One region of the Herbiconiux liangxiaofengii genome, then DNA from elsewhere that is predicted to be linked to it. Evidence: predicted binding sites of a transcription regulator. Region 1 holds the regulator's gene; each other region holds the start of a gene.

Region 1 (9,587 bases):
GCATCGGGCCCGGCCCCGCGCATCCGCTCTGCTGGCCGTCGATCGTGGGGCGCCGTACGACCTCGCCCTGCTGACCGTGAAAGCCCAGGATGCCGCGGCGGCACTCTCGGCGAACGCCGCCGCCCTCGAAGGCGTCCCGCTCGTGGTCGTGCAGAACGGACTCGGCGGCGCCGCCGCGGCGGCGGCCCACCTGCCGGCCACCCCGGTCGTGGGTGCGCTGGCCCTGTTCGCCGCGTCGTACCTCTCCCCGGGCGAGGTCTCGATCACGACCCCGGCCACCACCTACCTCGGCCTGCCGACGACTCCCGGCCTCGACCCACGGTCCGGGGCCGCCGCCCGCGCTGCTCTCGACCTCGCCAGCGCCACCCTCGCGCCGCTGCTGCCGATCGCCACCACCGCGAACTTCGAGGGCGCGCAGTGGACGAAGCTGATCGTCAACCAGATCAACGCCCTCCCCGCCATCACCGGCCTGCCGGTGCAGGAGACGATCGCCGATCCGCGGCTGCGCGCCGTGCTCACCTCGAGCATGCGCGAGGCGGTCGCCGTGGCCCGGGCCGCAGGCGTGCGCTTCGAGCCGCTCCTCGGCCTCAGCGACCCGCTCCTGCGCGCCTTCCAGCTCGCCCCGCACCCTCTGGCCCGGCTGCTGCCGCGCCTGATGGCCAGACGGATGGGACCGACCCCGAACCCGGGGTCGACTCTGCAGAGCATCCGCCGGGGTCAGCTCACCGAGATCGACCATCTCAACGGCGCCGTCGTGGCTGCCGCCCGCACCCTCGGCCGCCAGGCCCCCGTGAACGCGTCCCTCGCCGCCCTCGTGCACCGCGTCGAGCGCGAGGGCCACTTCCTCGCCCCCGCCGACGTGGCATCCACCGTGGCCACCCTCCCGCGCTGACCCCCGCGCTGCCGGCCCGCCGAGCCGTCGCAAACCGCCCTCGATCGGCGACGAGAGGGCGATCTGCGACGGTTCGATGACGGGGGTGCCGCAGAGGGAGGGGGGGAGGGGCTAGCGCACGTAGGAGCCTGAGCGCAGTTCCTCCACGAGCGACGGCCCGTTCGGCTCCCAGCCGAGGTCGATGCGCGCCGCCGCTCCCGTGGCCTGCTGGTCGAGCAGCAGTGCGTCCGCGAACGCGTCGCCGAGGCGCTCCCGTGCAGCGGCATCCGTCGTCGCCGTCACCCGGCCGTCGAGCCCGGCCGCCGCTGAGGCCGCCTCGCCCAGCTCGCGCACGGTCGGGTTCTGCCCGCTCGCGCCGATGTAGTACGAGCCGGCCGAGGCCAGGTCGTAGGCGAGAACGTACAGCTCGGCGAGGTCGTCGACGAACACCGTCGTCCAGTGCTGCTCGCCCGAGCCGATGAGCTCGAGCGCCGCGGAGCCGGAGTCCGCGGACGAGCTGCGCGGCGCATCCGCCACCAGGTTCGGGATGCCCTTGCCATGGCCGAACACGATGCCGGGCGCGATGATCGTGGTCTTCACGCCCTGTGCCGAGCGCACCCGGGCCTCGACCGGCAGGCGCCACGAGGTGAGCGCCGGCGGGTCGAACGGCGTCGACTCGGTGAGGTCGGCACCGTTGCCGAAGATCCAGATGCCGCCGGTGTGCACGTACGGCTTGTCGCTGCCCTCGAGGCCGGCGAACACGGCGGTCACGAACGCGTCGTCGGCGGGAGCGCTCGACTCGTCGCCGGGGGAGGCGAGGTGGATGACGCCGTCGCTCTCCAGAGCCAGATGCGTCACCACATCCCGGTCGGTGATCTCGCCGAGCACGGCACGTGCCCCGGCGGCCTCGACCGCGTCGGCCGAGGCGGAGGACCGCACGAGGGCGACGACGTCGCGCCCCTGCTCGCGGAGGGTACGGAGGACTGCGGAACCGATGAAACCGGTCGCGCCGGTGAGAAGAATAGCCATACGACGATTCAACCCAACCGGGCCCCGGGCATTCCACCGTGTTTCGCCGTGAGTCGCCCCCCAGCACGGCATGGCAGAATGGGGCGTCCCGACGATCAAGAGGAATGCGTGAGCCCCAAAGCCCTGAAGGCCCTCCAGCCGGCCTCCACCGACCCCGCATTCATCCGCAACTTCTGCATCATCGCGCACATCGACCACGGCAAGTCCACCCTCGCCGACCGGATGCTGGGCATCACCGGCGTCGTGAGCGACCGCGACATGCGCTCGCAGTACCTCGACCGCATGGACATCGAGCGCGAGCGTGGCATCACCATCAAGAGCCAGGCCGTGCGCATGCCCTGGGAGCTCGACGGCCAGACCTACGCGCTCAATATGATCGACACCCCGGGCCACGTCGACTTCAGCTACGAGGTCAGCCGCTCCCTCGCCGCCTGCGAGGGAGCCATCCTGCTGGTCGACGCCGCGCAGGGCATCGAGGCCCAGACGCTCGCGAACCTCTACCTCGCCCTCGAGAACGACCTCACCATCATCCCGGTGCTGAACAAGATCGACCTGCCGGCCGCCGACCCCGAGAAGTACGCCGCCGAGCTGGCGAGCCTCATCGGCGGCGCCCCGGCCGACGTGCTGCGCGTCTCGGGTAAGACGGGCCTCGGCGTCGAGGCGCTGCTCGACCGCGTCACGCAGCTCATCCCCGCTCCGGTGGGCGATCCGGATGCCGCGGCCCGCGCCATGATCTTCGACTCCGTCTACGACGCCTACCGCGGCGTGGTCACCTACGTGCGCATGATCGACGGAAAGCTCAGCCCGCGCGAGCGCATCCAGATGATGTCCACCCGCGCCACCCACGAGATCCTCGAGATCGGCGTCTCCAGCCCCGAGCCCGCGCCCAGTCAGGGCCTCGGTGTCGGCGAGGTGGGCTACCTCATCACCGGTGTGAAAGACGTGCGCCAGTCGAAGGTGGGCGACACCGTCACCACGGCCCACAAGCCGGCGACGGATGCGCTGCCCGGCTACACCGAGCCCCTCCCGATGGTCTTCAGCGGCCTGTACCCCATCGACGGCAGCGACTACCCGGTGCTCCGGGAGGCGCTCGACAAGCTCAAGCTCAGCGACGCCGCGCTCGTCTACGAGCCCGAGACCTCGGTGGCGCTCGGCTTCGGCTTCCGCTGCGGATTCCTGGGCCTACTGCACCTTGAGATCATCACCGAGCGGCTCGAGCGCGAGTTCAACCTCGACCTCATCGCCACCGCCCCCAGCGTGATCTACGAGGTCACCACCGAAGACAAGAAGACCGTCACGGTCACCAACCCGAGCGAGTTCCCGGGCGGCAAGATCCTGAACGTCAAGGAGCCCGTGGTGAACGCGGCCATCCTGGCGCCGAAGGACTACGTGGGCACCATCATGGAGCTCTGCCAGGGCCGCCGCGGCATCCTGCAGGGCATGGACTACCTCGGCGAGGACCGGGTGGAGATCAAGTACACGATGCCGCTCGGCGAGATCGTGTTCGACTTCTTCGACCAGCTCAAGTCGAAGACGGCGGGCTACGCCAGCCTCGACTACGAGCCCTCTGGCGAGCAGGAGGCCGACCTCGTGAAGGTCGACATCCTGCTGCAGGGCGAGCAGGTCGACGCGTTCAGCGCCATCGTGCATCGCGACAAGGCCTACGCCTACGGCGTGCTGATGACCGGGCGGCTGCGCGAGCTCATCCCGCGCCAGCAGTTCGAGGTGCCCATCCAGGCGGCCATCGGGGCGCGCATCATCGCCCGCGAGTCCATCCGCGCCATGCGCAAAGACGTCCTCGCCAAGTGCTACGGCGGTGACATCAGCCGCAAGCGCAAGCTGCTCGAGAAGCAGAAGGAGGGCAAGAAGCGCATGAAGATGGTGGGCCGCGTCGAGGTGCCGCAGGAGGCCTTCATCGCCGCCCTCTCCGGCGACGTCGAGAAGAAGGAGAAGAAGTAGCCGTGTCGGCCACTCTTCCCTCGCCCGCCGAGGCGGTGTCGGAGCAGCCCCTGAGCTACGCCGCCGTCGGAGCCACGCAGGCGCCCGACCTGATGTACTTCCCGCCGCGCGGCTTCCGGCCCATGCAGGCCAGGGCCCGGCTCGGCAGTGGCGAGGCCCGCTTCGAGAAGGCCTCGGCCCGCCTGATGGCCTGGGGCGTGCAGCGCGGAGCCGGCATCACGGTGGGCGACGTGGCCCTGCCCGCTCCGACGGGCGGCGACTACGCCGGGCTCCGCTACGACGAGACCGGCCGGCCTCTCGGTCCGCGCTCGTCGACCCCTGAGCAGGCCTACGGCGAAGACGGCACGCCGCTCGTCTCCGCCGGCGCCACGGCCGTGCTCACCATCTCCACGTTCGGGCTCAAGGTGCACGCGCCCATCCGCGTGGTGTACCTCGTCGACGAGCCCGGCCGCCGGGGCTTCGCCTACGGCACCCTGCCCGGGCATCCCGAGTCGGGCGAGGAGAGCTTCGTGGTCGAGCACCTCTCCGACGACTCGGTGTGGATCGTCATCCGCGCGTTCTCGCGCCCCAGCACCTGGTTCTACCGGCTCGGGATGCCTGTGCTCCGGTTCATGCAGTGGCGGTACACCAAGCGGTACCTCCGTTCGCTGATGCCGAGCATGTCCGGCTCGGCCCCTCGGTCCGGCTCAGCCGCCCGGCGCTGACGCGTGCCCTCCGCGCTCCCGCTCGGCGACCCGGCGCCCGCCGACGGTCTGCTGCCGCCGCCTGTCTCCCGCGCATCCGGAACCGCCCACCGCGACTTCGGTCTCTACGTGCACGTGCCGTTCTGCCGGGTGCGCTGCGGCTACTGCGACTTCAACACGTACACGTCCACCGAGCTGCGCGGTGTCAAGCAAGCCGATTACTGGCAGCAGGCCATCGCCGAGATGGGCTTCGGAGCGCGGGTGCTCGAGGCCTCGGGGTACGCGGCCCGTCCGGTGTCGACGGTCTTCTTCGGCGGCGGTACCCCCACGCTGCTGCCCGCCGAGCAGCTGGCCGGCATGCTGTCGGCGGCGCGGGACACCTGGGGCTTCGCCCCCGATGCCGAGATCACCACCGAGGCCAATCCCGACTCCGTCGACGCCGCCTACCTGCAGACGCTCGCCGACGCGGGCTTCACCCGGGTGAGCTTCGGCATGCAGTCGGCGGTGCCGAGCGTGCTGGCCACGCTGGAGCGCACCCACGACCCCGCGCGGGTTCCCGAGGTGGTGCGCTGGGCGAAGGATGCGGGGCTGCAGGTGAGCCTCGACCTCATCTACGGCACGCCCGGCGAGACCCTCGACGACTGGCAGCGGTCGCTCGACGCCGTGGTGGCGGAGCGACCCGACCACGTCTCGGCCTACGCGCTGATCGTCGAGGACGGCACGAAGCTCGCGCGCCAGATCCGCTCGGGCGTCGTGGCGCAGCCCTCGGACGATCTGCAGGCCGACATGTACGAGCGAGCGGATGCGGTGCTCGCCTCCGCGGGCTACGACTGGTACGAGGTGAGCAACTTCTCCACCGACCCCGCCACACGCTCGCGTCACAACCTCGGCTACTGGGTGGGGCACGACTGGTGGGGCATCGGCCCCGGGTCGCACAGCTACGTGGGCGACACCCGGTGGTGGAACGTGAAGCACCCGGCGGCGTACGCGCAGCGGATGGCGGCGGGGGAGTCGCCGGCCGCGGGCCGCGAGACCATCGACGAGGCCACGCACGAGCTGGAGCGCATCCTGCTGCTCACCCGGGTGCGCGGAGCACTGCGGGTCGACTCGCTCGCCCCGGAACCCCGGCGTGAGGTGGCCTCGCTCATCGCCGACGGCTTCGTCGACGGCCGCTCGGCCCTCGGGGGCGAGCTCACCCTCACCCTGAAGGGCCGTCTCCTGGCCGACGCCGTGGTGCGCCGCCTCACCTGAGGCCCCCTCCCTCTCGCCGAGTTGTGCCAAATCGCCCCCTCGCGGGCCGCGAAGGGGCGATTTGGCGCAACTCGGCGGGGGCTGTGGAGAACTTCTGCACCCGCGGGCAGGTTCGGGCACCATGTGCGGATGCGTCGTCGAAGTGAACTGCCGCCGGAGCTCGCCTCCGTTCCGTTCAGCGTGGCCGAGGGGCGCGGCGCCGGGCTCGGCGCGAAGCGCCTGCTCGCGGCCGACCTCGAGCGGCCCTTCCACGGCGTGCGGGCCCGCGAGGGCTCGGTCGACTCGGTGCTCGAGCGGTGCCGCGCCTACGCCGTGCGCCTGCGGCCAGGCGACTTCTTCACCCACACCACGGCCGCCGTGCTGTGGGGGTGCCCGCTGCCGAGTCGCTTCGAGCGAACGGATGCCGCCCTGCACGTCTCCACCCTGGCTCCCCGCCGGGCTCCGGCCGGCCGCGGGGTAGTCGGGCACCGTCTCGATCCCGACTCCGTGCGAGTGGTCGAACGGCATGGCTTTCCGGTGTCCGACCCGGCGGGTACCTGGTGCGACCTGGCCGACATCCTGGTGAGCAGTCACCGGGCGAGCGGCGAGTTCCGCGGTCTCGACGACCTGGTCGCGGCCGGAGACCACTTCGTGCTGACTCCGCGACACGTCGCCCAGGCCGACGGGCGCCCCTACGTCGACGTCGACGGCCTGGCCGCCAGGGTGCACGCGGGATTCCGCCGTCGCGGGGTGGCAGCGGCGCGAGTGGCGCTGCCGATGCTTCGCGACGGCGCCGAGTCGCGACCCGAGACGCTCGTGCGCCTGGCGATCGCGCGGCGGCGCCTTCCCGAACCGGTGCTGAACGAACCTGTGTTCGACGCAAGAGGTCGCTTCATCGGCCGGGCCGACCTGCAGTTTCCCGGGTTCAGGGTGATCGTCGAGTACGACGGCGAGCAACACCGTCTGGACGACTCGCAGTACGCTCGCGACGAACGGCGTATCGAGGAGTTCCAGCACGCGGGTCAGCTCGTCGTCCGCATCCGCAAGGAGGCCCTCGCCACCCTTCCCGCTGAGGTGTCGCGGGTGGAGCGCGCCCTGTACTCCCGGGGCTGGCGCCCCCGTTGAGGTACGCCAAAATGCCCCCTCAGGAATTCTGAGGGGGCATTTCGGTGAAACTCGGCGAGGCCGGAGTTACTTGATGAAGCGGAAGTTGAAGGGGTAGCGGTAGGTGCCGCCGCCGTTCACCTTCACGCCCGCGACGATCGCGAACACGACGCCTGCGATCTGAGCGGCCCAGGCGAGGAAGTAGAACAGGAAGCCGATGAAGATGAAGGCAGTGATGGTGCCGACGATGTAGAGGCCCACCACGAAGATCGCCACCGTGATCTGGAAGTTCAGCGACTCCTTGCCCTCCTGGTTGGTGAGGGGGCCGCGGTCTTTGAAGACCAGCCAGATGATCAGCGGCGGAAGGAAGCCGAGGATGCCGCCGAGCTGGGCGAGGAACGCCCACTGCTTGTCGTCGGCCTGCGACAGCGGTGCGCCGGCGACGGGCTGCTGGTAGCCAGCGGGCTGCTGGTAGTTCGAGCCGGGCGGCGGAGCCTGGTAGCCGGGCGGCGGGGCCTGGTACCCGGGCGGGGGAGCCTGGTAGCCGGGCGGCGGCGTGGGCTGACCCGAGGGCGGCGTCGGCTGGCCTGAGGCCGGATCGTTCGGCGTTGCGTTGGGGTCGGTCATGTCTCGCGCCTTTCAGACGGATGTTCTGGGGGTGGTACGCAAGCCAAGATAGCGGCAGGGGTAAGCCCAAGCAATGATTTTCGCTCACTGTGTCACGAACCCGCCTCAGCCCAGGCGCGATATGATTGGCACTCAGGCAGGTTGAGTGCCAACCTGCGGAGCACGCGCAGCGAGAGGTGAGGTGGATCGATGGTCTCCGAACGCAGCCTCGAAGTGCTCCGCGTGATCGTGCAGGACTACGTGGCCTCCCGCGAGCCGGTGGGCTCGAAGAGCATCGCCGAACGCCACTCCTTCGGTGTCTCCGCCGCCACCATCCGCAACGACATGGCGTTGCTGGAGGAGGAGGAGCTGATCGCGGCACCGCACACCTCGAGCGGTCGCATCCCCACCGACAAGGGCTACCGCCTGTTCGTCGACCATCTCTCCGAGATGCGTCCGCTCACCTCGGCCCAGCGTCACGCGATCGAGGCCTTCCTCGACTCCTCGGTCGACGTCGACGACGTGCTCGCGCGCACCGTGCGGCTGCTCTCGCAGCTCACCCATCAGGTCGCGCTCGTGCAGTACCCGCTGCGCTCGCAGGCGCGCGTGCGTCACATCGAGGTGGTGGCGCTCGCACCGCGCAAGCTCATGACGGTGATCATCACCGACAGCGGCCACGTGGAGCAGCGCATCGTCGATGTGCCGGGCGATGTCGACGACGAGTTGATCGGGCAGTTGCGCCAGCGCTTCAACGAGGCCGCGGGGGGCCGCGGGCTGATCGAGGCGGCGGGCGTGCTCGACGCGGTGGCCGACCGCTTCCCGGCCGCGCAGGCGGCGACGGCATCCGTGGTGGCCGCCACGCTGAAGGAGCAGGTCTCCGCCAACCGGCAGGAGAAACTCCTCATCGCCGGTGCGGCCAACCTCGTGCGTACCGAGGGCGACTTCCACGGCAGCATCCTCCCCGTGCTCGAGGCGGTGGAGGAGCAGGTGGTGCTGCTGCGTCTGTTCAGCGAGCTCGAGGCCGACCAGCGCGGCCTCGTGGTCTCGATCGGCCGCGAGAACGAATCGTTCGGGCTGGGCGAGACGTCGATTCTCGCGAGCGGCTACACGGGCATCGGCAGCGCCGTGTCGCGGCTCGGGGTTCTCGGCCCCACCCGCATGGACTACTCCAGCAACATCTCCGCGGTGCGGGCGGTGGCGCGCTACCTCTCCCGCACGCTGGGCGAGACCGGCAGCGCGAGCTGACCCGCGGCCGGCCGCGGCATCCGATTTTCATCTTTTCGATTCGAAGCGACAGAAGCGACAACGAAGGAGAAGCCCCTGGTGGCTGACCACTACGACGTGCTGGGCGTCTCGCGTGAGGCGACGCCCGAAGAGATCAAGAAGGCCTATCGCCGGCTCGCGCGCGAGCTGCACCCCGACGTGAACCCGAGCCCGGAGGCCCAGGAGACGTTCAAGCAGGTCACCCACGCCTACGACGTGCTGAGCGACCCTGGCCAGCGCCGCGACTACGACCGTGGCCCGCAGCAGGGCTTCGGTGGCGGAGGCGGACAGAACTTCGGCGGCTTCGGCGACATCTTCGAGACCTTCTTCGGCGGGCAGGGCGGCGGCAGCCGCGGCCCGAAGTCGCGCGCCGAGCGGGGCCAGGATGCTTTGCTGCGCGTGGAGGTCGACCTCGGCGAGGTGATCTTCGGCACGCACCGCGACATCGAGGTCGACACCGCCGTGCTCTGCGAGACCTGCACCGGGTCGTGCTGCGCGCCGGGAACCGCTCCCGTCACGTGCGACATCTGCCACGGCTCGGGGTCGATCCAGCGCACCGTCCGGTCGCTGCTCGGCAACGTCGTGACCAGCGCACCCTGCGGCACCTGCCGCGGCTACGGCACCGTCATGCCGAACCCGTGCCCCACCTGCCAGGGTCAGGGCCGCGTGCGCGCCCGCCGCACCCTGCCGGTCGACATCCCCGCGGGTGTCGACACCGGGCTGCGCCTGCAGCTGCCCGGCCAGGGCGAGGTCGGCCCCGCCGGCGGCCCGCAGGGCGACGTGTACCTCGAGATGAAGGTGCGTCACCACGACGTGTTCTCGCGCAACGACGACGATCTGCT
Region 2 (9,587 bases), 340 kb from region 1:
CGGCGTTCGCGTTCGCCCCCGCCGAGTCGACCGCGTACTGCTGAGGCAGCAGGTCGGCCGCGATGTTGGGCAGCAACCCCATGGTGACGAATTCGGTCACCCCGATGCCGAAGCCGCCGAGGGCGAGGGCGATGATGGCCAGCCACCGACGAACCGCGGGCACCTCGATGAGCTCCGGCCCGGCGCCGGAGTCACGTACGGAGGTGTGGGAGTCGTCGTCGACTGGAGTGCGGTCCAGTTCAGTCACAGTGCCTCAAGCGTAGGCCGACTCGGGCCGGCCGGCGCGGCCCCCGGCGGTCAGAGCGCCGAGAGGTGCTCCGCGACCCGGATGCGGCTCTTCGCGCGCGCCTTGCGACCGCGCTCCGGCAGGCCTCCCACATAGAGCCAGCCGAGCAGCTCCTCGTGCTTGCCGAGATCGTGGGCCTTGCGCACCGCCTTCGTGCGCGTGAGCTCACCGGTGCGCCAGAATACGCCCCAACCCTCGTCGTCGAGCACGAGCGAGAGCCCGTGGGCCACGCCGGAGGCCACGGCCTCTTGCTCCCACTCGGGAACCTTGTGCTTCTTGCGGAACGACACCACCACCGCGAGCACCAGCGGGGCGCGGTGCGCTCTCGCCACGTACTTGCCCGCGTGCTCGCCCTTCACCCCGTCGGCCTTGGCGAGGCCACGCCCCAGCCGGTCGCGCGCGTCGCCGCGGATCTCGATCACGCGCCACGGCCGCAGTCCGCTGTGATCGGCGAGCTGGCCGGCCGCCTCGACGGCCGCAGCCACCTGGGCGGGCGTGGGCGCCGCATCCGTCACCTTCGACGACGAGCGCCGAGCCAGCATCGCCTCCCGTACCCCGGCCACGTCTACTCCGCCGCGTCGAAGGTGAGGGAGACGGAGTTCATGCAGTACCGGTCGCCGGTGGGCGTCTGCGGAGCATCGTCGAAGAGGTGGCCGAGGTGTGAGCCGCAGCGGGCGCAGCGCACCTCGGTGCGCAGCATGCCGAGCGAGCGGTCTTCGATGAGCTCCACCGCCGTGGAGTCGGAGGCGTCGTAGAAGCTCGGCCAGCCGCAGTGCGAATCGAACTTCGTGGTGCTGCGGAAGAGCTCGGCCGAGCAGGCCTTGCAGCGGTAGACGCCCTCGCGGTCCTCCTCGAGCAGCTCACCCGTCCACGGGCGCTCGGTGGCGGCCTGTCGCAGCACCGCGAACTCCTCGGGCGAGAGCTCGCTCTGCCACTCGTCGTCGGACTTGTAAACCTCGTAGCTCATGCTGCTCCTGGGATGCGTCGGGTCGTCGTGATCGCGAACGATCATTCCAGGAGAGTCTGACAGCCGCCCCGGGCGCGGCGGTCGGCGTTCGCTCTCGGGGTGTGCCGTTCGGCTATCGCCAAGGCGGCCGGCAATAGGATGACGGCACATTCGACAGGAGAGGACACCGAATGGAGCTCACCGAGCGCGACATCCGCATCCTCGGCTTCGAACGCAGCTGGTGGCGTCACGCCGGCGCGAAGGAACAGGCCATCCGCAAGACCTTCGGCCTCTCCTCGGCCCGCTACTATCAACTTCTCGGTGCGCTGATCGACTCCCCAGCCGCTCTCGCCCACGATCCGATGCTCATCAAGAGGCTTCAGCGGGTGCGCGATGCGCGCCTGGCCGCGCGTTCGGCGCGGTTGCTGTCGCGCGACGACTAGAAACCCACGCCGCTCCCATGCCACGTTTTCCCGAGGACAGCTTCGACCGTCTGCCCGCCGACTCCGGTCGCGTGGGCGCGCACCGCGGCCCCGTGCCGCGAGGCCGTGGCTGGCGGGTGCTCGCCTGGGCCGCGCTGGCCACCGCCCTGCTCGTGGCCGCCGGTGTGATCTACCTCGCGGTGATCGACGACCGCAACCAGTTCACGGATGTCGCGGGCGGCAGTTCCGCCACGGCGGTTCCCACCGACACCGCCACCGAGGCTCCGGCCGTCACTCCGGTCACCGACGGAACCAAGTCGGTCACCATCCTGAACGGCACCGACAACGTCGGTCTCGCCACCCGCGTCGGAGACGCCGCGGCGGCGGCCGGCTGGAACATCGGTTCCCGCGCCAACGCCACCTCCACCGACTTCCCCACCACCACGGTCTACTACGCCGACGCGGCGAACGAGGCCGCGGCCCTGGGGCTCGCGCAGCTGCTCGGCGGGGTGCCCACGGAGCTCAACGCGTCCTACCCCGGCGCCGACCTCACCGCCGTGCTCGGCACCGACTACGCCGGCCCCGGCCTCACCGAGTCGGCCCCCGTGGAGGAGACCCCGGTCGACGAGGCCCCGGTCGAGTAGCCGAGCCCTCCTGCGGGCCGTCCGCCGCGCATCCGGCGCCCATTATTTCGCGCGTGTTTCCGCTGTGTTGAGTTGCGGTCACGATCTGTTGAATTCGCGCCCTAGGCCGGTTTCGACGGTTCGCCGTTCATTAGTATCTGGAATCAGCCGCGGCGAACACGTCGCGACTGAAACACAGCACTTGGGAGTAACAATGGCGAACGGAACCGTGAAGTGGTTCAACGCTGAAAAGGGCTACGGCTTCATCACCGTCGACGACGGCGGGCAAGACGTGTTCGTGCACTACTCGGCGATCGACATGGCGGGTTACAAGGTCCTCGAAGAGGGCCAGGCGGTCGTGTTCGAGGTCGGTACCGGGTCGAAGGGTCCGCAGGCCGAGTCCGTGCGCCTCGCGTAGTCGAACCGGCACCCCTCGCTATCCTGAGCGGGTGCAGAGATCACGACGGCGTGCCGCGCGCGCCGCCTCAGGAACGCTGTTGCTGGCGTGCGCGCTCGCCCTCACCGGGTGCTCGCTGGTCGGCGGTGATCCCGGGCCGGTCGAGACATCGGCCGCTGCCACGGTCGTCCCCGTCGAGGAGCCTGCCACGGCTCCGTTGCGCGGCACCCCCGTCGCGGCCGGCACGACATCCGGCCCGTCGCTGGCCGCGAAGATCGACAACCACGAAGACGCCCGACCGCAGCTCGGTCTCGAGCGTGCCGACATCGTGTTCGAGGAGCTCGTCGAGGGCGGGCTCACGCGCTACGTGGCGGTGTGGCAGTCGGATGTGCCCGACCTGATCGGCCCCGTGCGGTCGATCCGGCCGATGGATCCCGACATCATCTCGCCCCTCGGCGGCATCGTGGCGTACTCCGGGGGCCAGGAGCAGTTCGTCGAGATGATGCGCGACACCCCGGTGTTCAACGCGGTGCACGGCGACGACGGCACCGACGACACCTTCTTCCGTGCCGACGACCGCGAGAGCCCGCACGACGTGATGGCGCGGGCGGCGGAGCTCGTGGCCGAGCATCGCGGGCTCGAGGCGCCGACCCAGCAGTTCGACTACTCCACCGGTGCAGCCGACTCGACAGCCGGCGTCGCCGGCACTCCCACCAGCTCTCTCGACCTGGTCTTCTCGGATGCGCGGTACCCCTCGTGGAGCTGGGACGAGACGGCCGGAGCCTTCCTGCGCTCGCAGGAGGGCTCGCCCGACCTCGACGCCCAGCAGGCACAGCTCGCGGCCACCAACGTCGTGACCCTGCGGGTGGACGAGGTCTACGACTACGACGCGGAGGTTCCCCGGGCCGTGCTCGTCGCCTCGGGCGAGGCCTGGGTGTCGACGGGCGGCCGCACGGTGCACGCCACGTGGTCGAAGGATGCCGCGGCCTCGCCGATCCGGCTGGCCGACGATCAGGGCGCGGCGGTGCTGCTCGCACCAGGAGCCACTTGGGTGGAGCTCGTGCCGCTCTCGGGCGACGTCACCGTGGTCGCGCCCTCCGCCTGAGTCCGGCATCCGTTCGCTCGCAGCCGGTGCCGCCTCACTTGCACTCGGCCACCGCGAGTGCCAATATTGATTTAGCACTCAGCAACATCGAGTGCTAACACCTGAATCTTTGATGACGTCCAGGGAGGACGAGAAACACACATGGCAAAGATCATTGCTTTCGATGAAGAGGCCCGCCGCGGCCTTGAGCGTGGACTGAACACGCTCGCCGACGCCGTCAAGGTGACGCTTGGCCCGCGCGGCCGCAACGTCGTCCTCGAGAAGAAGTGGGGCGCCCCCACGATCACCAACGACGGCGTGTCCATCGCCAAGGAGATCGAGCTCGACGACCCGTACGAGAAGATCGGTGCCGAGCTCGTCAAGGAGGTCGCCAAGAAGACCGACGACGTCGCGGGTGACGGAACCACCACCGCGACCGTTCTCGCTCAGGCGCTCGTCAAGGAGGGCCTCCGCAACGTGGCCGCCGGTGCCGACCCCATCAGCCTCAAGAAGGGCATCGAGAAGGCCGTCGCCGCCGTCTCCGCCGAGCTGATCAAGAACGCCAAAGAGATCGAGACCAAGGAAGAGATCGCTGCGACCGCTTCCATCTCGGCCGCCGACCCCGAGATCGGCGCGATCATCGCCGAGGCCATCGACAAGGTGGGCAAGGAAGGCGTCGTCACCGTCGAGGAGTCGAACACCTTCGGCACCGAGCTCGAGCTCACCGAGGGCATGCGCTTCGACAAGGGCTACCTGTCGGCCTACTTCGTGACCGACCCCGAGCGCCAGGAAGCGGTCTTCGAAGACCCCTACATCCTGATCGTGAACTCGAAGGTCTCGAACATCAAAGACCTGCTGCCGATCGTCGACAAGGTCATCCAGACCGGCAAGCAGCTCCTCATCATCGCGGAGGACGTCGACGGCGAGGCCCTGGCCACGCTCGTCGTGAACAAGATCCGCGGCATCTTCAAGTCGGTCGCCGTCAAGGCTCCCGGCTTCGGAGATCGTCGTAAGGCTCAGCTGCAGGACATCGCGATCCTCACCGGTGGCCAGGTCATCTCCGAGGAGGTCGGTCTCAAGCTCGAGAACGTCACCCTCGACCTGCTCGGTCAGGCCCGCAAGGTCGTCATCACCAAGGATGAGACCACCATCGTCGAGGGTGCCGGCGATGCCGACGCCATCGCCGGTCGCGTGGCGCAGATCCGTGCCGAGATCGAGAACACCGACAGCGACTACGACCGTGAGAAGCTCCAGGAGCGTCTCGCCAAGCTCGCCGGCGGTGTCGCGGTCATCAAGGCCGGTGCCGCCACCGAGGTGGAGCTGAAGGAGCGCAAGCACCGCATCGAAGACGCCGTGCGCAACGCGAAGGCCGCCGTCGAAGAGGGCATCGTCGCCGGTGGTGGCGTCGCCCTCATCCAGGCCGGCAAGACCGCGTTCGCGAACCTCGATCTCGTCGGTGACGAGGCGACGGGTGCGAACATCGTCAAGGTCGCCATCGAGGCGCCCCTGAAGCAGATCGCCTTCAACGCCGGCATGGAGCCGGGTGTCGTCGCCGCCAAGGTGCGCGACCTCGACTACGGCTGGGGCCTGAACGCCGCCACCGGTGAGTACGTCGACCTTCTGGCCGCCGGCATCATCGACCCGGCCAAGGTCACCCGCTCGGCGCTGCAGAACGCCGCGTCGATCGCCGGTCTGTTCCTCACCACCGAGGTCGTCGTGGCCGAGAAGCCCGAGAAGAACCCGGCTCCGGCCGGCGACCCCACGGGTGGCATGGACTTCTAGTCCGCACGCTGTACCAACGCCAAGGGCGGTCCCTCCGGGGGCCGCCCTTCGGCGTTCGCACCCGTTCGTTCGGGGGCCGGCGCCCCGAACGACGGAGTTTCGCGAGAACGACGGAGCAGGCATCCGTCGTTGCCCGGCATCAGGGGAGAAGTCCGTCGCTCCCGGCGGGGGAGGGGCGGGTCAGGCTGAGGTGGGGGTGGGCATGAGGGGGAGGGTGACGCGGAAGGTGGCGCCGCCGCCCGGGGTCTCCAGGGCCTCCACGTGGCCGTGGTGCGCCGCAACGATCGACGACACGATGGCCAGCCCCAGGCCGCTGCCGCCGGTCTCGCGCGTACGCGAGGAGTCGGCGCGGTAGAAGCGCTGGAAGATCTTCTCCCGGATCTGCGGCGGGATTCCTGCTCCGTGGTCGACGATGTCGACGGTCGCGACACCGGCCGCCTCGTCGACCTGCACCACGAGCTCGATCGGGCTGTCGCCGTCGGTGAATCTCAGAGCGTTGCCGATGAGGTTCGCGATGACCTGGCGGATCTTGTTCTCCTCGGCCAGCACGAGCGCACGCGGCGGCGTCAGCAACTCGATCTCGCCGGTGAAGCCGCTCCCGGGAGGTGCCGGGGCGAGGGATGCGCCGACCTCGCCTTCTGCGCCCGTCGGCCCCTTGGGCCGGCGGCGCAGGCGCGCCATCGCCGCGTTCGCGAACGTCACAGGGCGGGTCGACGTGGACACCGAGCGCTTGGGCTTCGCGCCGTCCTGAACGTCGATGGCGCCGGTGGCCGGTACCCCGCCGTCGGGCGCGGCGCCGTCGCCGGGCACCGCCCCTTCGAGCACCGGGGCGAAGGGCACCTCGGAGGCGCCCTGCGGCGTGAGCACCGAGACCTCGCGCCCCGGGCTGGCGGCCCGGGCATCCGACGCCGCATCGAGCGTGAGGGGAACGAGGTCGACGGGCGCCAGCTGCAGCGGGCGCGTCTCGTCGAGCCGGGCGAGCTCGAGCAGGTCTTCGACCAGCGTGCCCATCCGGATGGCCTCTTTCTCGATGCGCTCCATCGCCTGGGCCACGTCGTCGGGGGTCTGCAGCGCACCCATGCGGTACAGCTCGGCATAGCCGCGCACCGACACGAGCGGGGTGCGGAGCTCGTGCGAGGCGTCGCCCACGAAACGGCGCATCTGATCGATGGTGCGCGCGCGGTCGGCGAAGGCACTGTCGATGCGGGAGAGCATGGTGTTGAGCGACCGGTTGAGCCGGCCCACCTCGGTCTCGGGGGTGGCGTCGGACATGCGGCGGCTGAAGTCCCCGCCGTCGGCGATGGCGGCCGCCGTGCGCTCGACCTCGCGCAGCGGTCCGAACGTGGAGGTGACCAGCAACCTCGTGAGCATGGCCCCGAGGATGACCACACCGATGCCGAACGCCAGGAAGATGGAGAGGTAGGTGGCCGTGGTCTTCTCGGTCTCCACCAGCGACTTCGCGATCACGACCGTGCCGAAGCCGTCGCCCCCGAAGAGGTAGACCGTGGTGGCCACGGCATGCCACTCGGCGCCGTGGTCGATCGAGTCGACCGTGAACACCTTTCCGCCGAGCTCGTTCGCCGTCTCGAGGTCGACCGTGGCGGCCGGCATGGTGTCGGGGTCGGCGTCGCTCCAGTTGCTGACGATGCGGTTTCCGTCGGCATCCAGCAGAGCCACGAAGTAGTCGGTCGGTGCCGAGGTGATGTCCTGGATGTTGAACTCGTTCGTCGACGCGTCAGGCCCGAGGAACGGCGACGGATCCTTGCTCGCCTGATCGAGCTGCGAGTCGACCTGCTGCAGCAGGTACGTGCGCAGCACCACCATCGTGCCCACGCCCGAGACCACGAGCCCGAAGGTCAGCATCAGAACGGTGACGCCGGTGATCTTCGTGCGCAGGGAGATCGAATTCCACTGCCTCAGGATGGCGTGCATGTCGAGGGAAAGGCTACGCCTTGCTCACCTTCAGCATGTACCCGAAGCCGCGCTTGGTCTGGATGAGCGACTCCTCGGTGTGGGCGTCGAGCTTGCGGCGCAGGTAGGAGATGTAGCTCTCCACGATGCCGGCGTCGCCGTTGAAGTCGTACTCCCACACGTGGTCGAGGATCTGCGCCTTCGACAGCACGCGGTTGGGGTTGAGCATGAGGTAGCGCAGCAGCTTGAACTCGGTGGGGGAGAGCTCGATCGCTGTGTCGCCCACGAAGACCTCGTGCGTGTCCTGGTCCATGGTGAGCTCGCCGGCGCGGATGATGGCGTCTTCGTCGGCCTGCATGGTGCGACGGAGGATGGCCTTGATGCGCGCCACGATCTCGTCGAGGCTGAAGGGCTTCGTGACGTAGTCGTCGCCGCCGACGGTGAGGCCGGTGATCTTGTCCTCGGTGTCGTCTTTCGCGGTGAGGAAGAGGATGGGGGCCGTGTAGCCCGCCGCCCGCAGTCGCTTGGTGACGCCGAAGCCGTTCATGTCGGGCAGCATCACGTCGAGGATGATGAGGTCGGGCTCTTCTTCGAGCACCGCCGAGATGGTCTGCGCACCGTTGCTCACCGCACGCACGGCGAAGCCGGCGAAGCGGAGGCTCGTGGTGAGCAGGTCGCGGATGTTGGGTTCGTCGTCGACGATCAGGATGCGAGGACCGGTCATGCGGACTATTCTCTGCGGGTTCGCTGGGTGCAACCTGGGAGCTGGCGGCACGGTCTCGATCAGGTCGCTACGCGGCCCCAGCGTCGCTCGCTACGCGGCCACCGCGTCGACGATGGAGTACGCGTACCCCTGCTCGGCGAGGAACCGCTGGCGGTTCTGCGCGAACTCCTGATCGACCGTGTCACGGGCCACCAGCGTGTAGAAGCTGGCGGTGAGGCCCGACTCCTTCGGCCGCAGCAGCCGACCGAGACGCTGGGCCTCCTCCTGTCGTGAGCCGAACGAACCGGAGACCTGGATGGCCACGCTCGCCTCGGGCAGGTCGATGGAGAAGTTCGCCACCTTCGACACCACGAGGATCTTCTCCTCGCCGTCGCGGAAGGCCTGGAACAGCCGCTCGCGCTCGGGCACCGGGGTCGCCCCGGTGATCTGCGGCGCGCCGAGCGACTCGGAGAGCTGCTCGAGCTGATCGAGGTACTGACCGATCACCAGGATGCGCTCACCCCGGTGACGCTCGATCAGACGGCGCGTGGCATCGAGCTTGGCGGGGGCGGTCGCCGCCATCCGGTAGCGCTCGTCGTCGGCTGCCGCGGCGTACGCCATGCGCTCCTCGAACGGGAGGTCGACCCGCACCTCGAAGCACTCGGCGGGGGAGATGTAGCCCTGGGCCTCGATCTCCTTCCACGGGGCGTCGAAGCGCTTGGGGCCGATGAGGCTGAACACGTCGGACTCGCGGCCGTCCTCCCGCACCAGCGTGGCCGTGAGGCCGAGGCGCCGGCGGGCCTGCAGGTCGGCGGTGAGCTTGAACACCGGCGCCGGCAGCAGGTGCACCTCGTCGTACACCACAAGGCCCCAGTCGAGGGCGTCGAGCAGTTCGAGGTGCGCGTACGCGCCGCCGCGCTTGGCGGTGAGGATCTGGTAGGTGGCGATGGTGACGGGCTTCACCTCTTTGACCTGGCCCGAGTACTCGCCGATCTCGTCTTCGGTGAGGCTGGTGCGCTTCAGCAGCTCGGCCCGCCACTGGCGCGCCGAGACCGTGTTGGTGACGAGGATGAGCGTGTTCGTCTTCACGGCGGCCATCGCGCCCGCGCCCACGAGCGTCTTGCCGGCGCCGCACGGCAGCACCACCACGCCCGAGCCGTGCTCGGCGAAGTTCGCCACCGCCTGCTGCTGGTAGTCGCGCAGGTGCCAGGTCGACTCGTCGAGCTCGATCGCGTGCGGGGTGCCGGGGGTGAATCCCGCGAGATCGTCGGCGGGCCAGCCGAGCTTGATCAACTCCTGCTTGAGCTGCCCGCGGGCCCACTGCTCGATGCTCCAGGTGCCGTCGTCGTTCTTGACGGTGAGCAGCGGGGCCACCTTCTTGGCGCGGGTGATCTCGGTCAGCACCGCCGCATCCGTCGATCGCAGGGTGAGCT
Region 3 (9,587 bases), on a different contig from region 1:
TACCTGTTCGACCTGGCCCGCAACGCCGGTCCGGGGCCGCGGCGGCCCGTGAAGGCGACCACCGAGGTGCGCCCCGCCATCCGGCAGGTTCTGGAGGCGATGGCCGACGCGCCGGCCTGGGTGCGCAACGGCCGGCACGACATCCTCGCGGCGAACCGGATGGGCCGGGCTCTCTACTCCCCTGTCTTCGACGACCCCCGCCGCCCGGTGAACACCACCCGGTTCACCTATCTGAACCCCGCCGCCCGGGAGTTCTGGCGCGACTACGACCAGATCGCCGACGACGCGGCAGCGATGCTGCGCCTGGAGGCGGGCCGGAATCCCCACGACGAGGGGCTCATCCGGCTGGTGGGCGAACTGTCGACGCAGAGCGAGCTGTTCCGCCAGCGCTGGGCGTCGCGCGACGTGAAGTACCACCGCAGCGGACTGAAGCGCCTGCACCACCCCGTGGTGGGCGACCTCGACCTGAACTACGAGTCGATGGAGCTGCCGGGCGAACCGGGGCTCGTGATGAACGTGTACACCGCGGCCGCCGGCACGCCCACGGCGGATGCGCTGAAACTCCTCGCGTCGTGGGCGGCCGGCCAGGTGCGCCAGCCGGTGTGACCGGAGCCGGCGGCGGCTCCCCGGCGGCCCACGGCTCAGGCGGGTGGCGCTGCCGGGTACTCGTCGGCCGTGAGCTTCTCGCCCCAGACCGTCTCGGGCTCGTCGGTGCCCGGCGCCTCCCAGAGCGCCAGGTGCGAGAGGAACTGGTCGGGCGCTGCACCGTGCCAGTGCCACTCGCCGGCCGGCGTGTAGACTGTGTCGCCCGGGTGCAGTTCGATCAGCTCCTCGCCCCGCGACTGCACGAAGCCCGACCCCTCCGTGACGTGCAGGGTCTGCCCCACCGCGTGGGTGTGCCAGGCGGTGTGCGCACCGGGCGTGAAGCGCACGAGGTTCAGCCGGGTGCGCGACGGCTCGACGCCGGCGTAGTAGCTGTTGAAGTAGACGTCGCCGGTGAACCACTCCTCGGGGCCTGTGACGGTGGGCGATTTCGGCTGCTCGGTGGTGCTCATGGGTGCTCCTTCGTGGGGTGGGCTCGGGGATCGGCGCTTCGGCCTCGCGACCATCACACCCGGCATCGGGCGGGAGCGGGAGTTCCTGACGGGACAGGTACCGGCAGACCCTCCCAGCGAGCCGGGCACCAGCTCAGAGGGCCTGGACGATCAACACGGCGCCGAGCGCGACGACCACGCCGTGGCCGACGAGCGCGGTGCGACGCTGGAACCGCGGGCCGGTCGTGCGCCGCAGAACGGCGCCGAGCGCGCCCAGTGCGGTCTGCCAGCAGAACGAGGCCGCGCCCACGCCCGCGACGAAGGCGATCGAACCTCCGGCCGAATCGGTGATGCGGTCGAGCGCCGGCAGCAGGGCGGCGAAGTAGATCAGCGTGGCCGGGTTGACCGCGGTAAGGGTGAGGAACAGGGCGAACCGGCGGGCGGAGCTCGTCGCCGGCCGCGCAGCGGGCGACGGTGTCCGCGGCGGTTCCGTCACGGGCGGGCCCGCGGCAGCGCGCCGGCCTGGCACCAGGCCGCGGAGCCCGAGGACGACCAGGGCCGATCCGCCGACGACCTGCGGCCACGGCGCCCATCCGCTCACCGTCGGCCCGGCCAGGGTGCCCGCCAGCACCGCGGCGACGCAGTACCCGAGGTCGACGGCCGCCACGGCGGCGGCACCCGCCAGCCCTCGCCGGAGCCCCCGCGCCACCCCCTCCTGGATGAGCAGCACCCCGATCGCGCCGAGTGGCGCGGCGAGGGCGAGACCGGCGGCGAGGCCGGAGACGAGTGCGAGTGCGGGATCCATGCCCCGATGGTGCTGCGGCGCTCCCCCGCCGACTGCACGATCGGGCAGTCGGCTGAGAAGATGTGTCGCATGGACAGCATCGACGACGAGATCATCGACGTTCTGCGCGACGACGCCCGTGCATCGTTCAGTGCGATCGGCCGCCAGGTGGGCCTCAGCACGAACGCCACGGCGGCTCGGGTGCGTCGGCTCGAGCGGGCCGGCGTCATCCTGGGCTACCGCGTGGTGCTGGGTGAGAACAGCGACGAAGACATCCACCGCGCCGGCCTCGAGGCGTTCGTCGACGTTCGGCTCGACCCGGCCCGGAACTCGGAGGACTTTCTGGAATGGGCGCGGCGCCTGCCCGAGATCGGCGACGCGGTGCACGTCACAGGCGCCTACGACTACCTGCTCCATGTGCGGGTGGGTGACACCGGGGCGCTCGACCGGCTGCTGCGGACGCTCAAGAACGACGGCGGGGCCACGCACACGCAGACCCGGCTGGCGTTGCGGTAACCGGATGGCCGCCACCGCTCGCGCTACCGCGCCCGCTCCTGGCGCAGGGCCGGCAGGTACAGCAACGCCCCCAGCAGGCTGAACGCGCCCGCCACCACGAAGGCGAACCCGGTTCCGGCGGTCTCGGCCAGCGGGGTCAGAACCAGCAGCCCGAGGCTGTAGCTGCCGCCCCCGACCATCGAGTTGATCGACAGCACCACCGCCCGGTTCGACCCCGTCGCCTGCCGGTGCAGCAGCGCGTTGTGCATCGGCCCGGCCGCACCGTGCGTGAGGTAGGCCAGCCAGAACGCCGAGATCAAGCCGATCGGCCCGGCCACGAGGCCCATCGCCATCACGAAGAGCCCGTTCAGGATGCGCGAGCCGATCGCCGTGCAGGTCACCCCGGCGTGCCGGCTCACCGACCCGGCCAGCGCCGAACCCGCGGCGAACAGCACCCAGGCGGCCGCCGACGCCGGACCGAAGAGGGCACCGGCCGCATCCTCGCCACCGACGAAATCGGCGAGCCGCACAGGGGTCACCGTCTCGAACGCGATCATCGCGACGCTCCAGAACACCTCCACGAGCACCAGCGATCGCAGCACCGGAGCCGTGCGGAGCATCCGGAGCCCGTCGGCGACCACCCCGAACGGCCGCCAGAGCGAGGTCATCGCCGAGTGCCGGAGCCGGTGCCGGAAGGGGTTCGTGCCTCGCCGGCCGACGGATGCGCGTGCGCCGTCGCGCCCCGGTGCCCGCCCGCGCTCCTCCCGCACGAGCACCGCCACGAGCACGGTGTGCAGCCCGTACAGCACCCCGGCCACCACGAACGGAAGCACCAGCGCCGACTGCCCGGCCACGGGATGCCACGCGATCAGCCCACCACCCACGACAGCACCGCCCGCGATGGCAGAACCGAGCGCCGTCGCGGCTCGGCTGAGCCCGCGCTCGATGGGCGCATCCGGAGCGTGGGCGAGGGCGGTGTCGACGAACCACGCCTCCAGCGGGCCCGAGTCGAGCGCCCGGAAGACACCCTGCAGCATCATCGCCACCGCGAACGCGCCGAACGTCTCGGCCGATGCGAACACCGCCGTGGAGACCAGGGCGAGTACCCCCGACACGATGAGCAACGGTCGCCGGCCCAGCGAGTCGGCGAGGCCGCCCGTGGGCAGCTCGAGCGCCAGCACCACGAACCCCTGCACGGCGAGCAGAGACCCCGTCTCGGTGAGCGACAGACCGCGTTCGAGCGGGAGCAGCACGGTGAGACCGAACACGAGGCCCACCGGGAACCACCGCGTGAGGGTGAGAAGCACGAGGCGGCGCTCGGCGGAGCGTGCCGTGAGGGAGGGGCGGCGGTCAGGCACCGTCGTGCGGGAGTTCGGCCTCGGCCTGCGGGCGGGCTTCCGGCGGGTGCTCCGGGTCGACCGGGGAGGCGTGGGTGTGCACGTGGATGCGCTCGGCTCGCGGATCGCCGGCCCCGAGCATCCGGTATCGATCGAGCACGGCGCCGAGCTCGTCACGCAGCGAGGAGGCCTGCTCGGGAGTGACCCGCACGATGCTGTCGTTCAGGCCGAGCACGTCGACCCACTCCGACGGCCAGCTGTCGGAGGCATCGTGCCAGAGCTCGGCCCGGGTGGCGAACTGGCGCAGGTAGTCGCGCTGCAGCCAGCCGAGGGCGGTGCGGGCGTCGTCGTCGCCGGCGAAGTCGGAATCGGTCCAGGAGTGGAAGTCGGTGGTGGCCCGCCAGAGCCGCCGCTTGCCCTCCCCCTCGCCCGTGTCGAGCACGAGCCCCACCGATTCCAGGGCGCGCAGGTGGTAGCTCGTCGCACCCGTGTTGGTGTGCAGCCGGGCCGCCAGTTCGGTGGCCGTGGCCGGGCCGTCCAGGCGCAGCCGGCTGAGCAGCCGCGACCTGAGCGGATGCGCCAGCACGCGCACGGCTCGCTCGTCCAGGCGCATCCCGGTGTACTGCTGCTCGTTCTCCGTCACGCCCCCACCCTCTCATGCACAGAATCTATGCACAATAGTTCTGCATAACTTCGACGAGGTCGCAGCCTTCGACGACGACGTGCTGATGGTTGTGGTGGTGACGCTCGGCCATCGCAGCGACGTCGGTTCGCGGTGACGCTGCGGCACGGATGCGAGCCCTACGACGGATCCGGGCGGCGGAAGGCGAGGGTGCCGGGAGCGGAGGCGCTTTCGGTGAGGCCCGCGTCGGCGAGGGCGGCCCGCACGCGGCGCGGGAGTGCCGGCAGGCCGGGCGCGGTTGCGCGGGGCGCTCGGGCGAGGCCCGCGATCAGGGAGATGCGATCGGTGCCGGCGTGCAGCTCGAGCCGCGACGACTGGCCGTCCGTGCGCCAATGCAGCCGGTCGATCCGCGCCAGGGGCACGTCGAGTCGCGTGCCGCCGGCGTCCACGACCACCCGGCGAGCCCCGAACGACACCGTGCAGGTGACCGTGCGACGCCGCAGCAGCGCTCTCAGCGCGAGGTGGACGGGCAGCACCAGCAGCACGCCGATCACGGCGATCAGGATGCGCGGCCCCAGCCGCTCGGCCAGGTCGCCCGTCGACACGAGCAGCAGCACCACCGCGGCGCCGACCACGACGATCGCCATCGCGACCAGGAGACGGAGCACCCGCATCCGGAGTCGCACCGCCGGGAAGCGCAGAACGGATGCGCCGCCCTCGTGCTCCCACGCGGGCGGGGCGAGCGGGGCCGCCGATGCACGGGGCCTGATGGCCGACACGACGCGGCCGAGGAGGGCGATCCACACCCAGGCGGCAGCGGGGAGCACGGCGAACTGGGCGACGAGGAGGGCGGAACGAGGGAATCCGGCGAGCTCGCGCGCAACCGCCGGAGCCTGTGACACCAGGGCCCACAGGAGGAGCGCGGCCACGACGGCGCCGACGACATGGGTGGCGACGCCGGCCTGAGGCCGGCGCATCCGGAGCGTGACGCCGACGAAGCCGATCGCTGCGAACCACCCGCCCAGGAGGGAGAACAGGAAGGGCACGAGATCGACCGCGGGGCCCGACCGGCCGCCGGTGACGACGGCTGCTCCGAGTGCGACGACGGCCCAGACCCACGGGCTGAGCAGCAGTCGGCGGGCGAGCGGGGGCACCGCCCGAGTCTATTCAGCGACAGCCGGCCGGCCGGGCGATCAGACGAACTGGGCGAGCTGGAGGAGGTTGCCGCAGGTGTCGTCGAGCACCGCGACGATCACCGGCCCCATCGCCGTCGGCGGCAGGGTGAAGGTCTCCCCCAGCGCCACCAAGCGCTCGTACTCGGCCTGCACGTCGTCGACGCCCAGCATGCAGAACGGGATGCCGTCGGCCACCAGCGCCCCGGTGAACGGGGCGACCGCCGGGTGGGACTTCGGCTCGAGGGAGATCTGGGTGCCGTCGGGCCGGGCCGGGTCGACCACGGTGAGCCAGCGGAACTCCCCGAGCGGAACGTCGGACGCCACCACGAAGCCGAGACGCGAGGTGTAGAAGTCGACGGCGCGCTGCTGGTCGTCGACGAAGATGCTGATCGTCTGGAGCCTCATCGATCATCCTTTCTCTCGCCGGACCCGTCTCGGCTGACGCCGGACCCGTCTCGGCTCACGCCGTCACCAGAGCGGCGATCAGCCCGATGAACACGAGTCCGAACGCCGCCATACTCACCGTGCCGGCCGTGGCCCGGCGCCCGGCCGGGAACACCACCGGCAGCACGATCGCCACCACGAAGGCTGCCACGAGCGCCAGCACGGTGCCGAAGACGAGGCCGTAGCCGTGCAGGTCGGTCGCGGCCGGCGCGAAACGGCTGCTCAGCGCCATCCACGCCGAGAACACGAACACCACTCCCGCGGCCGCGGCGACGACACCGGCCAGCACCCGCCGCACCAGGGCGAGGGATGTCGACCTCGAGCGAGGCCCGGGCGTGGTCATGCAGTCACTCTAGGCGGCGGGTCGTCGACGGTCTACGCCCCCGCCTCGGGGGAAAGGGTTGACGGGGCACTTGTTTTTTGCAAGTATCGGGGCGTCCGGATGCGGACGATCCGCGTCGAGAAGGAGTCACGATGACCCAGATGTTCGTCAACCTGCCGGTGACCGACCTGGAGCGCGCCAAGGCGTTCTACACGGCGATCGGCTTCACCGTGAATCCACTCTTCTCCGACCACAACGCCGCCTGCATCGTGGTGGAACCCGAGCACAGCTACTTCATGATCCTCGTGCGCGACTACTTCCAGACCTTCACCGAACTCCCCATCGGCGACCCAGCGGTGAACCCGTCGGTGTCGACCGCACTGTTCGTCGACAGCCGGGCCGACGTGGATGCGCGGGTGGAGGCCGGTCTCGCGGCCGGCGGTTCCCAGGGCCAGCCCGCATCCGACTACGGCTTCATGTACCAGCGGCAGCTCGCCGACCCCGACGGCAACCTGCTCGAGTTCGGCTGGATGGATCCGGTGGCCGCCGAGAAGGGGCCGGAGGCCTTCGCGGATCAGCAGGCCTGAGGGCCATGGCCGCACGCGACTACGGACAGTACTCGGGCATCACCCGGGCGATGGAGCTCGTCGGCGAGCGGTGGGCGCTGCTGATCGTGCGCGACCTGCTGGTGGGGCCGCGGCGCTACGGCGAGCTCGCCGCGGGGCTCCCCCGCATTCCGAGCAACATCCTGGCCGCGCGCCTGAAGGAGCTGCAGGCGGCCGGCGTCATCCGGCGGGCGCCGCGCTCGCGGGTGATCGTGTACGAGCTCACACCGTACGGTCGGGAGCTCGAACCGGTGGTGCTCGCGCTGGGCGCCTGGGGGTTCCGGGCGCTCGGCGAACCACGGGAAGACCAGGTGATCACGCCCGACTCGTTCACGATGGACTTGCGGGCCGCCTTCCGCCGCGACGTGGCGCTCGCGCTGCCGGCCACCGCTTATGGGGCGCGGTCGGGAGAGACCGAGCTGCTCATCCGCGTCGATGGATCGCGCCTCGACGTGTCGCGCGGGTTCGGCGCGGTCGACCTCGCGTTCGCCGTCGACGGCGCGGCGGGGCTCCGCCGTCTGCTCTCGGGAGAGCGGGAGGCCGAACGAGCGATCAAGGCCGGTGAGGTCGAGGTGCTGAACGGGCAGGAGACGCTTCTGGGGCGATTCTCGACCACGTTCAATCTGGCCGCCTGAGTGCGGTGGGCACCGCGACATCCGCGATTTCCAGCTGATTTTGAGGCTTTCCGACTTAGCACTCTACCGACGAGAGTGCTAAATTATCGGTAGTTGAGCGACACCCGCTCAGATCTTCGAATCGGAAGGAGATTGATTCATTATGGCGATGTCTTTTGATCCTTTCAGCGAGCTGGACCGACTGGCTTCCGGCCTGCTGCAGTCGCGACCCGGGCCCCGGGTGATGCCCGTGGATCTGTACCGCGACCGCGATCGGTACGTGCTGAACGCCGACCTCCCGGGCATCGACCCGGGGTCTGTCGACGTCGATGTCGACGGCCAGCTGCTCACCATCCGGGCTCAGCGTACGGCGGGATCGGCCGACGGGGGCAAGTGGCTGGTGCAGGAGCGGCCCGCCGGCAGTTACCTGCGCCAGTTCAGCATCGGTGAGGGCGTCGACACGGCGGGCATCTCGGCCTCGTACGACAACGGCGTGCTCAGCGTGATCATCCCGGTGAGCGAGAAGGCCAAGCCCCGCAAGATCCAGGTGCAGAGCCAGTCCGCAGCGGCCGACGAGCAGAAGACCCTCACCAGCTGACGGCTCGGTGGGGCGCTTCGGCAGCGAAGCGACCCGACCACCGATCGACTCGCAATCACCGCGGCCCGGGCGTCGACGAGCACTCGTCGCCCGGGCCGTCGCCGTGTGCGGAAGCCGACTGCCGATGATCGCTACAGTGGTGCCGTGACAGAGAAGAACCAGGCCATATCGGCTCGGACGTGCGCCATCCTGAGCGTTGCGATCGCCGCCTTCAGCATCTGGGCGGTCGCCTCGACGGCACGCGACGGCGGGGGCTGGACGTTCTCGGTGCTCGCCTGCTTCGTGCCGCTCCTGTTCGCGGCCCAGGGCATCCGGATGAGCCGGGAACCCGGAGCACCGTGGGCCGGGTTCAGCCTGATCGTCTCCATTCTCGGCGCGGGCCTGGGGCTTGTCTCCTTCGGCTCGTTCCTGTGGTTGCTCGTGCACTCGAACGCGGCCTGACCGAGTCCGATCCGGGCTCGCGCCGGTCGCGGTCGGGGGCCTACCGTTGTGGCATGGCCCACTCTCGCACCTCCGTTCCCGCCCGCCGGGGACTCCCCTCGTGACCGGGCCGAGCGGCTATCCGCCTGAGCCGTGGTACCTCGGCGGGTCGCTGCTGGTGTCGGTGTTCGCCGTGCCCGCCGACGACCTGCCCCGGGGTCTCGTGCTGCCGCAGGGGCGTCGAGCGCTCCGCCTGGGGTCGCGCGTGATCGTGGGCGTCGCGGCCGTGCAGTACGTACCGGGCGGAGCGTTGGAGTACGACGAGCTGCTCGTGGCCGTGCCCAGCCTCGGGCGCGGTGGCCTGCGGGTCACCATTCCGCAGATCTGGGTGGACAGCCCCGTGTCGCTGCGGGGCGGGCGCGAGCTGTGGGGCATCCCGAAGCAGCTGGCACGCTTCATCCGGCGCACCACGCCGAACGGACGCACCCTCGTGCGCGTCACGGGCGACCCCGCCGACGGCGGCAGCACGGATGGCGGCATCGCCGCGGTGCAGGCCAGGCGCGGCCGGCCGCTTCTGCCCGGCCTCCGTCAGGTCGTCCTGCCCATCCTGCAGCAGCTCGACCGCCGGGTGACGCTCTCGCACAACCTGGTGATCGGGCGCATCTCGGGCCTGCGCGCGACCTGGCGCTTCGACCGCGACGGCGCTCTCGGCTGGCTGCACGGGCGCCGTCCGGTGCTGAGCGTCGAGCTGCACGACGCCGCCGTGGTGTTCGGTATGGACGTGACCCGGTCGGCGACGGCGACCGCCGCGGAAGGCGCCCCCGCCACTCCAGCGACCCCCACCGGGCCCGCCACCCCCAGAGAGACGAGACTCCCATGAGCGCACGACCCGTCGCCGTCGTCACGGGCGGCGCCCGCGGCATCGGCCACCGCATCGCCGCCGACCTCGTCGATCACGGCTACCGCGTGGTGATCGGCGATCTCGACGAGACGGCCACCCGCGCCGCAGCCGCGGAGCTCGGCCCGCACGCCTCGGGTGTGCGCCTCGACATCACCGACCGGGTTCTCGTCGCATCCGTCGTCGAGGAGGTCGAGTCGACGGTGGGCCCGATCTCCGTCTGGGTGAACAACGCCGGC

What was found. Region 1 encodes HrcA, which represses chaperone genes, less so after heat shock. Its sites were predicted from a motif close to TTNGCACTCGNNNNNNNCGAGTGCNAA; they were not measured.
Region 2: the regulator HrcA is predicted to act here: its motif matches at 3,851-3,877, upstream of groL (chaperonin GroEL).
Region 3: the regulator HrcA is predicted to act here: its motif matches at 7,509-7,535, upstream of ACEXOR_RS11845 (Hsp20/alpha crystallin family protein).

Annotation. Positions count from the first base shown of each region.
Region 1 covers NZ_JBHFHD010000006.1:341,064-350,650, forward strand. Annotated here, with positions in the region: gene ACEXOR_RS05370 (ketopantoate reductase family protein) at 1-892, shown strand, start outside; gene ACEXOR_RS05375 (NAD-dependent epimerase/dehydratase family protein) at 1,004-1,900, opposite strand; gene lepA (translation elongation factor 4) at 2,009-3,859, shown strand; gene ACEXOR_RS05385 (DUF1990 domain-containing protein) at 3,862-4,563, shown strand; gene hemW (radical SAM family heme chaperone HemW) at 4,567-5,793, shown strand; gene ACEXOR_RS05395 (putative endonuclease domain-containing protein) at 5,923-6,897, shown strand; gene ACEXOR_RS05400 (DUF4870 domain-containing protein) at 6,964-7,503, opposite strand; gene hrcA (heat-inducible transcriptional repressor HrcA) at 7,693-8,727, shown strand; gene dnaJ (molecular chaperone DnaJ) at 8,806-9,587, shown strand, end outside.
Region 2 covers NZ_JBHFHD010000006.1:5,053-14,639, forward strand. Annotated here, with positions in the region: gene ACEXOR_RS03765 (MFS transporter) at 1-169, opposite strand, end outside; gene ACEXOR_RS03770 (nitroreductase family protein) at 298-849, opposite strand; gene msrB (peptide-methionine (R)-S-oxide reductase MsrB) at 852-1,253, opposite strand; gene ACEXOR_RS03780 (DUF3263 domain-containing protein) at 1,424-1,675, shown strand; gene ACEXOR_RS03785 (LytR C-terminal domain-containing protein) at 1,693-2,298, shown strand; gene ACEXOR_RS03790 (cold-shock protein) at 2,492-2,695, shown strand; gene ACEXOR_RS03795 (DUF3048 domain-containing protein) at 2,727-3,779, shown strand; gene groL (chaperonin GroEL) at 3,921-5,540, shown strand; gene ACEXOR_RS03805 (HAMP domain-containing sensor histidine kinase) at 5,721-7,472, opposite strand; gene ACEXOR_RS03810 (response regulator transcription factor) at 7,486-8,175, opposite strand; gene ACEXOR_RS03815 (DNA repair helicase XPB) at 8,266-9,587, opposite strand, start outside.
Region 3 covers NZ_JBHFHD010000010.1:261,017-270,603, reverse strand. Annotated here, with positions in the region: gene ACEXOR_RS11900 (helix-turn-helix transcriptional regulator) at 1-606, shown strand, start outside; gene ACEXOR_RS11895 ((R)-mandelonitrile lyase) at 642-1,055, opposite strand; gene ACEXOR_RS11890 (LysE family transporter) at 1,189-1,839, opposite strand; gene ACEXOR_RS11885 (Lrp/AsnC family transcriptional regulator) at 1,909-2,334, shown strand; gene ACEXOR_RS11880 (MFS transporter) at 2,358-3,671, opposite strand; gene ACEXOR_RS11875 (ArsR/SmtB family transcription factor) at 3,664-4,293, opposite strand; gene ACEXOR_RS11870 (hypothetical protein) at 4,452-5,426, opposite strand; gene ACEXOR_RS11865 (VOC family protein) at 5,466-5,852, opposite strand; gene ACEXOR_RS11860 (hypothetical protein) at 5,908-6,234, opposite strand; gene ACEXOR_RS11855 (VOC family protein) at 6,366-6,800, shown strand; gene ACEXOR_RS11850 (winged helix-turn-helix transcriptional regulator) at 6,806-7,453, shown strand; gene ACEXOR_RS11845 (Hsp20/alpha crystallin family protein) at 7,596-8,030, shown strand; gene ACEXOR_RS11840 (hypothetical protein) at 8,175-8,471, shown strand; gene ACEXOR_RS11835 (acetoacetate decarboxylase family protein) at 8,572-9,330, shown strand; gene ACEXOR_RS11830 (SDR family NAD(P)-dependent oxidoreductase) at 9,327-9,587, shown strand, end outside.